Regions from separate parts of the Metapseudomonas phytobenefica genome, predicted to be linked through region 2. Evidence: predicted binding sites of a transcription regulator. Region 2 holds the regulator's gene; the other holds the start of a gene.
The links. Region 2 encodes LexA, which represses DNA repair genes until DNA is damaged. Its sites were predicted from a motif close to CTGTNTNNNNANACAG; they were not measured.
Positions count from the first base shown of each region.

Region 1: a site for LexA is predicted at 1,471-1,486, ahead of recN (DNA repair protein RecN). Genes of this name have one in related genera too.

Region 1 covers NZ_JBHZGM010000026.1:74,667-78,076, reverse strand. Annotated here, with positions in the region: gene recN (DNA repair protein RecN) at 1-1,446, opposite strand, end outside; gene grpE (nucleotide exchange factor GrpE) at 1,602-2,171, shown strand; gene dnaK (molecular chaperone DnaK) at 2,272-3,410, shown strand, end outside.
Region 2 covers NZ_JBHZGM010000011.1:112,012-115,421, forward strand. Annotated here, with positions in the region: gene nagZ (beta-N-acetylhexosaminidase) at 1-127, opposite strand, end outside; gene ACFW0B_RS11750 (L,D-transpeptidase family protein) at 137-661, opposite strand; gene ACFW0B_RS11755 (TetR/AcrR family transcriptional regulator) at 706-1,413, opposite strand; gene lexA (transcriptional repressor LexA) at 1,636-2,250, shown strand; gene sulA (SOS-induced cell division inhibitor SulA) at 2,261-2,734, shown strand; gene ACFW0B_RS11770 (hypothetical protein) at 2,815-3,048, opposite strand; gene ACFW0B_RS11775 (DUF6586 family protein) at 3,119-3,410, opposite strand, start outside.

The DNA of each region.
Region 1 (3,410 bases), on a different contig from region 2:
GCCGAGGCGGCGCAGCAACTGGCCGACCACTTCGGCGGTGGGGCCGCCGATACCCACGTCCACTTCGTCGAATACCAGCGTGGGTACCCGTGAGGTCTGCGCGGTGATGACCTGGATGGCGAGGCTGATGCGGGACAATTCACCGCCCGAAGCGACCTTGGCCAGTGCCTTGAGTGGCTGACCCGGGTTGGCGCTGACCAGGAATTCGACCTGTTCCAGGCCATGCTGCTGCGGTTCGTCCGCCTGGCTGGTGTGCAACTGGATGCTGAATCGCCCGCCAGGCATGCCCAGTCGCTGCATTTCGGTTTCCACCGAGCTGGCCAGGCGGTCGGAGGCTTCGCCGCGCAGCCTGCTCAGTTCGGCGGCTTTCTCCCGGTAGTGGCGCTCGTAGGCGGCCAGTTCCTCGGTCAGGTGTTCGACGGCTTCGTCATCGGCGTTGAGGGCTTCCAGTTCATCCAGCAGGCGCTGCTGCAGTTCCGCCAGCTCGTTAGGTTGCACCCGGTGTTTGCGCGCGAGGGTGTAGATGGTATCGAGGCGCTCCTCGAGTGCCTGCTGGCGTTCGGGGTCGGCGTCGAAGTGGTCGAGGAAGCGGTTCAGCTCGCCCATGGCTTCTTCGACCTGGATCTGCGCGCTGGAGAGCAGGTTGACCGCTTCGGCCAGGGCGGCGGGCTGGGTATGGAAGGCGGTCAGACGGTTGAGGCTGGAGGTGAGGGCGCTGAGCACGTTGCCAGCATCGCTCTCGCTGCAGAAGTCGATCACCTGGCGGCAGGCGGCCAGCAGGCTTTCGGCGTTGGCCAGGTTCTTGTGTTCCTGTTCGAGCTGCTCCAGCTCGTTCTCGCCGAGGGCCAGGTTCTCCAGTTCGTCCAGCTGGTAGCTGAGCAACTGGTGGCGGGCGCGCTGCTCGTCGCCGGTGCGGGAGAGGCGTTCCAGCTCCTGGCGGGTTTGCCGCCAGCGCTGTGCCGCGAGCTGGACTTGGCGGGCGAGTTCGCTGGCACCGGCGAATTCGTCCAGCAGGCGACGATGGGTGTCTGCCTTGAGCAGGGATTGGTGCTCGTGCTGGCTGTGGATATCGATCAGCAGCTCGCCCAGGGTCTTGAGGTCGCCCTGGGGGCAGGGGCTGCCATTTATATAGGCGCGCGACCGGCCTTCGGCGGTGATGACGCGGCGCAGGATGCAGGGCCCGTCGTTGTCCAGGTCGCGCTCGGCCAGCCAGGCGCGAGCTTCGGGGATGTCGCTGATGTCGAAGCTGGCGAGAATGTCGGCCTTGTCGGCGCCGGGGCGCACCACGCCGCTGTCGGCGCGATCGCCCAGGGTGAGGCCGAGGGCGTCGAGCATGATCGACTTGCCGGCTCCGGTTTCGCCGGTGATCACGGACATTCCACCCTCGAGCTCCAGGTCCAGGTGCTCGACGATGGCGTAGTTATGGATCGAAAGGTGTACCAGCATGGTGCGACTCCCGCGCTGAGATGGCTGGGTATTTATACAGTGTTTGTTTTCTGGCTGACAATCGCCCCTCCCCCTTGAAGCGACAAATTGCGACCCCATATAGGCGGACATATCCGCGGGTCTTTGCCCGCAGCTGTCTTTATGAGGAGGAAGGCATGGCCGACGAACAGACTCTGGACACCCAGACCCCCGAAGCGAATTCCGCTGCCGAAATCGCATCCGGTGAAGATCTCGCCGCTCGCGTACAGGTACTGGAGGAGCAACTGGCTGCGGCCCAGGATCAGTCGCTGCGCGTTGCCGCCGAGCTGCAGAACATCCGCCGTCGGGCCGAGCAGGACGTGGAGAAGGCGCACAAGTTCGCCCTCGAGAAGTTCGCCAGCGACCTGCTGCCGGTGGTCGACAGCCTGGAGCGCGGCCTGGAGATGTCCAGCGCCACCGACGAGGCGATCAAACCGGTGCGCGAGGGCATGGAGCTGACCCTCAAGCTGTTCCACGACACCCTCAAGCGTTACCAGCTGGAAGCTGTCGATCCGCACGGCGCACCCTTCAATCCCGAGCACCATCAGGCCATGGCCATGGAAGAAAGCTCCAGTGTCGAGCCGGGCAGCGTGCTGAAGGTGTTCCAGAAGGGCTACCTGCTCAACGGCCGTCTGCTGCGCCCGGCCATGGTGGTGGTCAGCAAGGCGCCGAGCGCCACTGCGCCGTCGATTGACGAGCAGGCTTGAAATTCGGCCTCGGGCCCCCATCTGATAGTTCAAGCGTTTATGTGCTGCCGTGGCCCGTGAAGCGAGGTCGCGGAGAATCCAAAGTTTCGGGAGAGAAAATATGGGCAAAATCATCGGTATCGACCTGGGGACCACCAACTCCTGCGTGGCCATCCTGGAGAACGGCAACGTCAAGGTGATCGAGAACGCCGAAGGCGCTCGCACCACGCCGTCCATCATCGCCTACACCAACGACGGTGAGACCCTGGTCGGCCAGTCCGCCAAGCGTCAGGCGGTCACCAACCCTCAGAACACCCTGTACGCCGTGAAGCGCCTGATCGGTCGCCGCTTTGAAGAAGACGTCGTGCAGAAAGACATCAAGATGGTTCCCTACAAGATCGCCAAGGCCGACAACGGTGACGCCTGGGTGGAAGTGAAGGGCCAGAAGATGGCACCGCCGCAGATTTCCGCGGAAGTGCTGAAGAAGATGAAGAAGACCGCCGAAGATTATCTCGGCGAGCCTGTGACCGAAGCGGTGATCACCGTTCCGGCCTACTTCAACGACAGTCAGCGCCAGGCCACCAAGGATGCCGGCCGTATTGCCGGTCTGGACGTCAAGCGCATCATCAACGAGCCGACTGCGGCTGCGCTGGCCTATGGCATGGACAAAGCCAAGGGCGACCACACCGTCATCGTCTATGACCTGGGCGGCGGTACCTTCGACGTGTCGGTGATCGAGATCGCCGAAGTCGACGGCGAGCACCAGTTCGAAGTACTGGCCACCAACGGTGACACCTTCCTGGGTGGTGAAGACTTCGACCTGCGCCTGATCGACTACCTCGTCGACGAGTTCAAGAAAGAATCCGGCATGGACCTCAAGGGCGACCCGCTGGCCATGCAGCGCCTGAAGGAAGCCGCCGAGAAGGCCAAGATCGAGCTGTCCTCCAGCCAGCAGACCGACGTCAACCTGCCGTACATCACCGCAGACCAGACCGGTCCGAAGCACCTGAACGTGAAGATTTCCCGTGCCAAGCTGGAAGCGCTGGTCGAGGATCTGGTGGCGCGTACCATCGAGCCATGCCGCATCGCCCTGAAAGATGCCGGCCTCGACGTATCTGACATCCAGGAAGTGATCCTGGTTGGTGGTCAGACCCGTATGCCGCTGGTGCAGAAGCAGGTTGCCGACTTCTTCGGCAAGGAGCCGCGCAAGGACGTCAACCCGGACGAAGCCGTCGCCATCGGTGCCGCCATCCAGGGCGC
Region 2 (3,410 bases):
CCTGACGCGGGCTTTCGATGTTGCGGGCGAAGATGATCAGACCGGCGACTTCCGGCTGACGGAGGATCTGCCGATCCTCGGCGGTCAACCAGGTGCCGCCGATATCCAGCATCAGGGAACCTTGCATGGAAAATCCTTAAGAGAGTTGTGCCGCAGCCCAGTCCGGGCAAGGCGCTTCGTCTATGCGTACCGCACAGTGGACGGGCACGCGATCGAAGAGTTCCAGCACGTCGGCGTTGCGCAGACGAATGCAACCATGGGATAGCGGTACCCCCATGGGTTCAGTATCTGGCGTACCGTGCAGGTAGATATAGCGGCGGAAGCTGTCCACCTGGCCGAGGCGATTGCGGCCAGGCTCGCAACCGCTCAGCCAGAGGATGCGGGTGAGTATCCAGTCCCTTCCGGGAAATCGTTCGTGCAATTCGGCGTTCCAGACCTCACCGGTCCAGCGCCGCCCACGCAGAACAGCCCCCAGGGGCAAGCCGTCGCCAATTCGCGCACGGATCTGGTGCAATCCTCGGGGGGTGCAATTGGAGCCACTGGTTTCGCCCGCGCCATTCAGGGCGGTGGAAACAGGCATGCGCAGCACCAACTGCCCCTTGGCGAAGCCATAGAGCTGTTGGTCGGCGATGGAGATATGCAGGAAATCGAGGTTTTGCATGGGCCGCAAGCTTAGCCGATCAGCCAGTCTGCGCCCAAGTGGATTTAAGCCTTGGCGGGGGCGGCCGGTGCCTTGTTGCGCGGCTTGAGCACCGCGTTGGCCAACGCTTCGTCGGTGACTCCGGTTTCGGCGCGCATGCCGGCGGCCAGGAACGGCACCATCAGCCGCATCACCTGCTCGATGGAGGTGTTCACACCGAAGTCGTTTTCCGCCATCGCCCGCAGCGCCTTGATCCCCGACATGCTGAACGCCGCGGCGCCGAGCATGAAATGCACGCGCCAGAACAGCTCCAGCGGCGGCACCTTGGGCGCGGATTCGTTCACCAGCAGCATGTAGCGGCGGAAAACCTTGCCATACACCTCTTCGAGGTACTTGCGCAGGTGGCCCTGGCTCTGACTGAATGCGAGTCCGAGCAGACGCATGAAGATGGACAGGTCGTTACCGCTGCGGGGCTTTACTGCAAGGGCTTGCTCGACGAGCATTTCCAGCAGTTCTTCGAGGCTGGCCTTGCTCTCCGCCCTGGCTTGGCGGCGATCCAGCTCTCGTTCGAGGCTTTGGCAGAACGGACCGAGGAAACGCGAGAAGACCGCCTGGATCAGCGCCTTCTTCGAGCCGAAGTGATAGTTCACAGCTGCCAGGTTGACCCCGGCCTTGCTGGTGATCAGGCGCAACGAGGTTTCGGCGAAGCCCTTCTCCGCGAACAGCTGTTCCGCAGCATCCAGAATGCGTTCTACGGTTTCCGACTGGGCCATGGCTCCTCCGCCTGACAAACACTTGTTTGAAACATACGTTTCAGCCCGCCAACTTGTCAAGCCGTGCCCACCATTATCTGACGCAGTGGTCACTCATCGAGCCAGCGGATCTTCCCGACCATTGGTCGACCCTTGTCCTTACCCTCCCTGAAAAAGAAGCGTTGCCAAGGTCGGATCACTGTATATAATTCCAGTCACTGTATAAAAAGACAGAGCGCCACCATGCTGAAACTGACGCCACGCCAAGCCGAGATTCTCGCATTCATCAAGCGCTGCCTTGAAGACAACGGCTTCCCCCCGACCCGCGCGGAAATTGCCCAGGAACTCGGCTTCAAGTCCCCCAATGCCGCCGAAGAGCACCTCAAGGCCCTGGCCCGCAAGGGCGCAATCGAGATGACACCGGGCGCCTCCCGCGGCATTCGCATCCCCGGATTCGAACCCGGCCACAGCAACGAAGACGATGGCCTTCCGGTGATCGGCCGGGTCGCTGCCGGCGCGCCGATCCTGGCCCAACAGAACATCGAAGAATCCTGCCGCATCAACCCCGACTTCTTCCACCCTCGCGCCGACTATCTGCTGCGCGTTCGCGGCATGTCCATGAAGGATATCGGCATCTACGACGGCGACCTGCTGGCCGTACACAGCACCCGCGAAGCCCGCAATGGACAGGTAGTGGTTGCCCGCCTAGGCGAGGAAGTCACCGTCAAGCGCTTCAAGCGTGAAGGCGACAAGGTCTGGCTGATTGCCGAAAACCCCGAGTTCGCCCCCATAGAAGTGAACCTGGATGAACAGGACCTGGTGATCGAAGGTTTGAGTGTCGGCGTGATCCGCCGCTAAAGGAGGCGTTATGCAGTTCCCGCAGTCGCTTGGCCGGTCCCAGCTCCCACTGTTCCACGATGCCATCCTGGCCAATCCCGTGGTACCGATGCTGACCGATGTGGTCGAAGATCCGCTCCCGGAAGAGCCGGAAGCATTCAGCGAACTATCCCTGCGCGGCGCCACCGGGCACTGCCGGAACCTCCTGGCCTCGGTATTGCGGGAACTGAGCGAGGAGCAGGACGCGCGCTGGCTGACGCTGATCGGTGCTCCCGCCGGCCTGACCCGCGACTGGCTGCGCGAATCCGGACTCAATCGGGAACGCATCCTGATCCTGCAACCACGCGGTGAGCAAAGCGCCCTGGAACTGGCTTGCGAGGCCCTGCGACTGGGCCGTAGCCACACCGTCGTCAGCTGGTTGCGCCTGGGGCAGAAAGCCAGGCAACGACTGGCCCACGCCGCACGCCAAGGTGGCGCACAGAGCCTGAATATCCTGTTGGGTTGACTGAGCGTCGGGGCCTGGGAAGACCTGGGCCCTGTGACATCAGACGGCAACCGAATCAGCGGAAGATCCGGTTCCGGAGATCAATGCAGGACGCGCGGACCTTCGTGATGGTCCATATCACCTTCGGCCAGACGACCAGCCATCTGAACGCCAACATTCAGCATGGCCTTGGCAACTTCCAGATGGTGCCCCTGAAGGAACGCCTTGGCGTCAGCGGAGAAATCCAGCGTCACCAACGCTTCCTCGTCCTCGGCCCGGCGCAGGATGATGCGCCCGTCAGGCAATTCGACTATTTCCAGAAAGGACGTTGGCATAGGTTCATATCTCCACGAAAGCGGACATTGTACCAGCGAGCCGCCAGCACGCCCTAGCCCGTCGATCAAATCAGCACTCGCTGAGCGTTTCCCGGAAGCGCAAGGCGAGGGATTTGAGATTCTGCCTCCACGACTCAAGACACTCCCGCGACAGCGGCGGCGCATCCTCTTCCACGCTGACGGCAGTGATCAGCGGCAAGGTCGGATTGACCTTCGCCTGCCTGGGCGCCTGCGGCGGCTGGAACAGCGCGGAATAGGCTGCAAGGAGTTCAGCCAGCCAGGTTTCCCTCTGCTGGGCGAGCTCCACCAGTTCGGCCAACTCAGGGCTGGGGGCGGCCGCCAGCACGTCTTGCGTCAGCAGT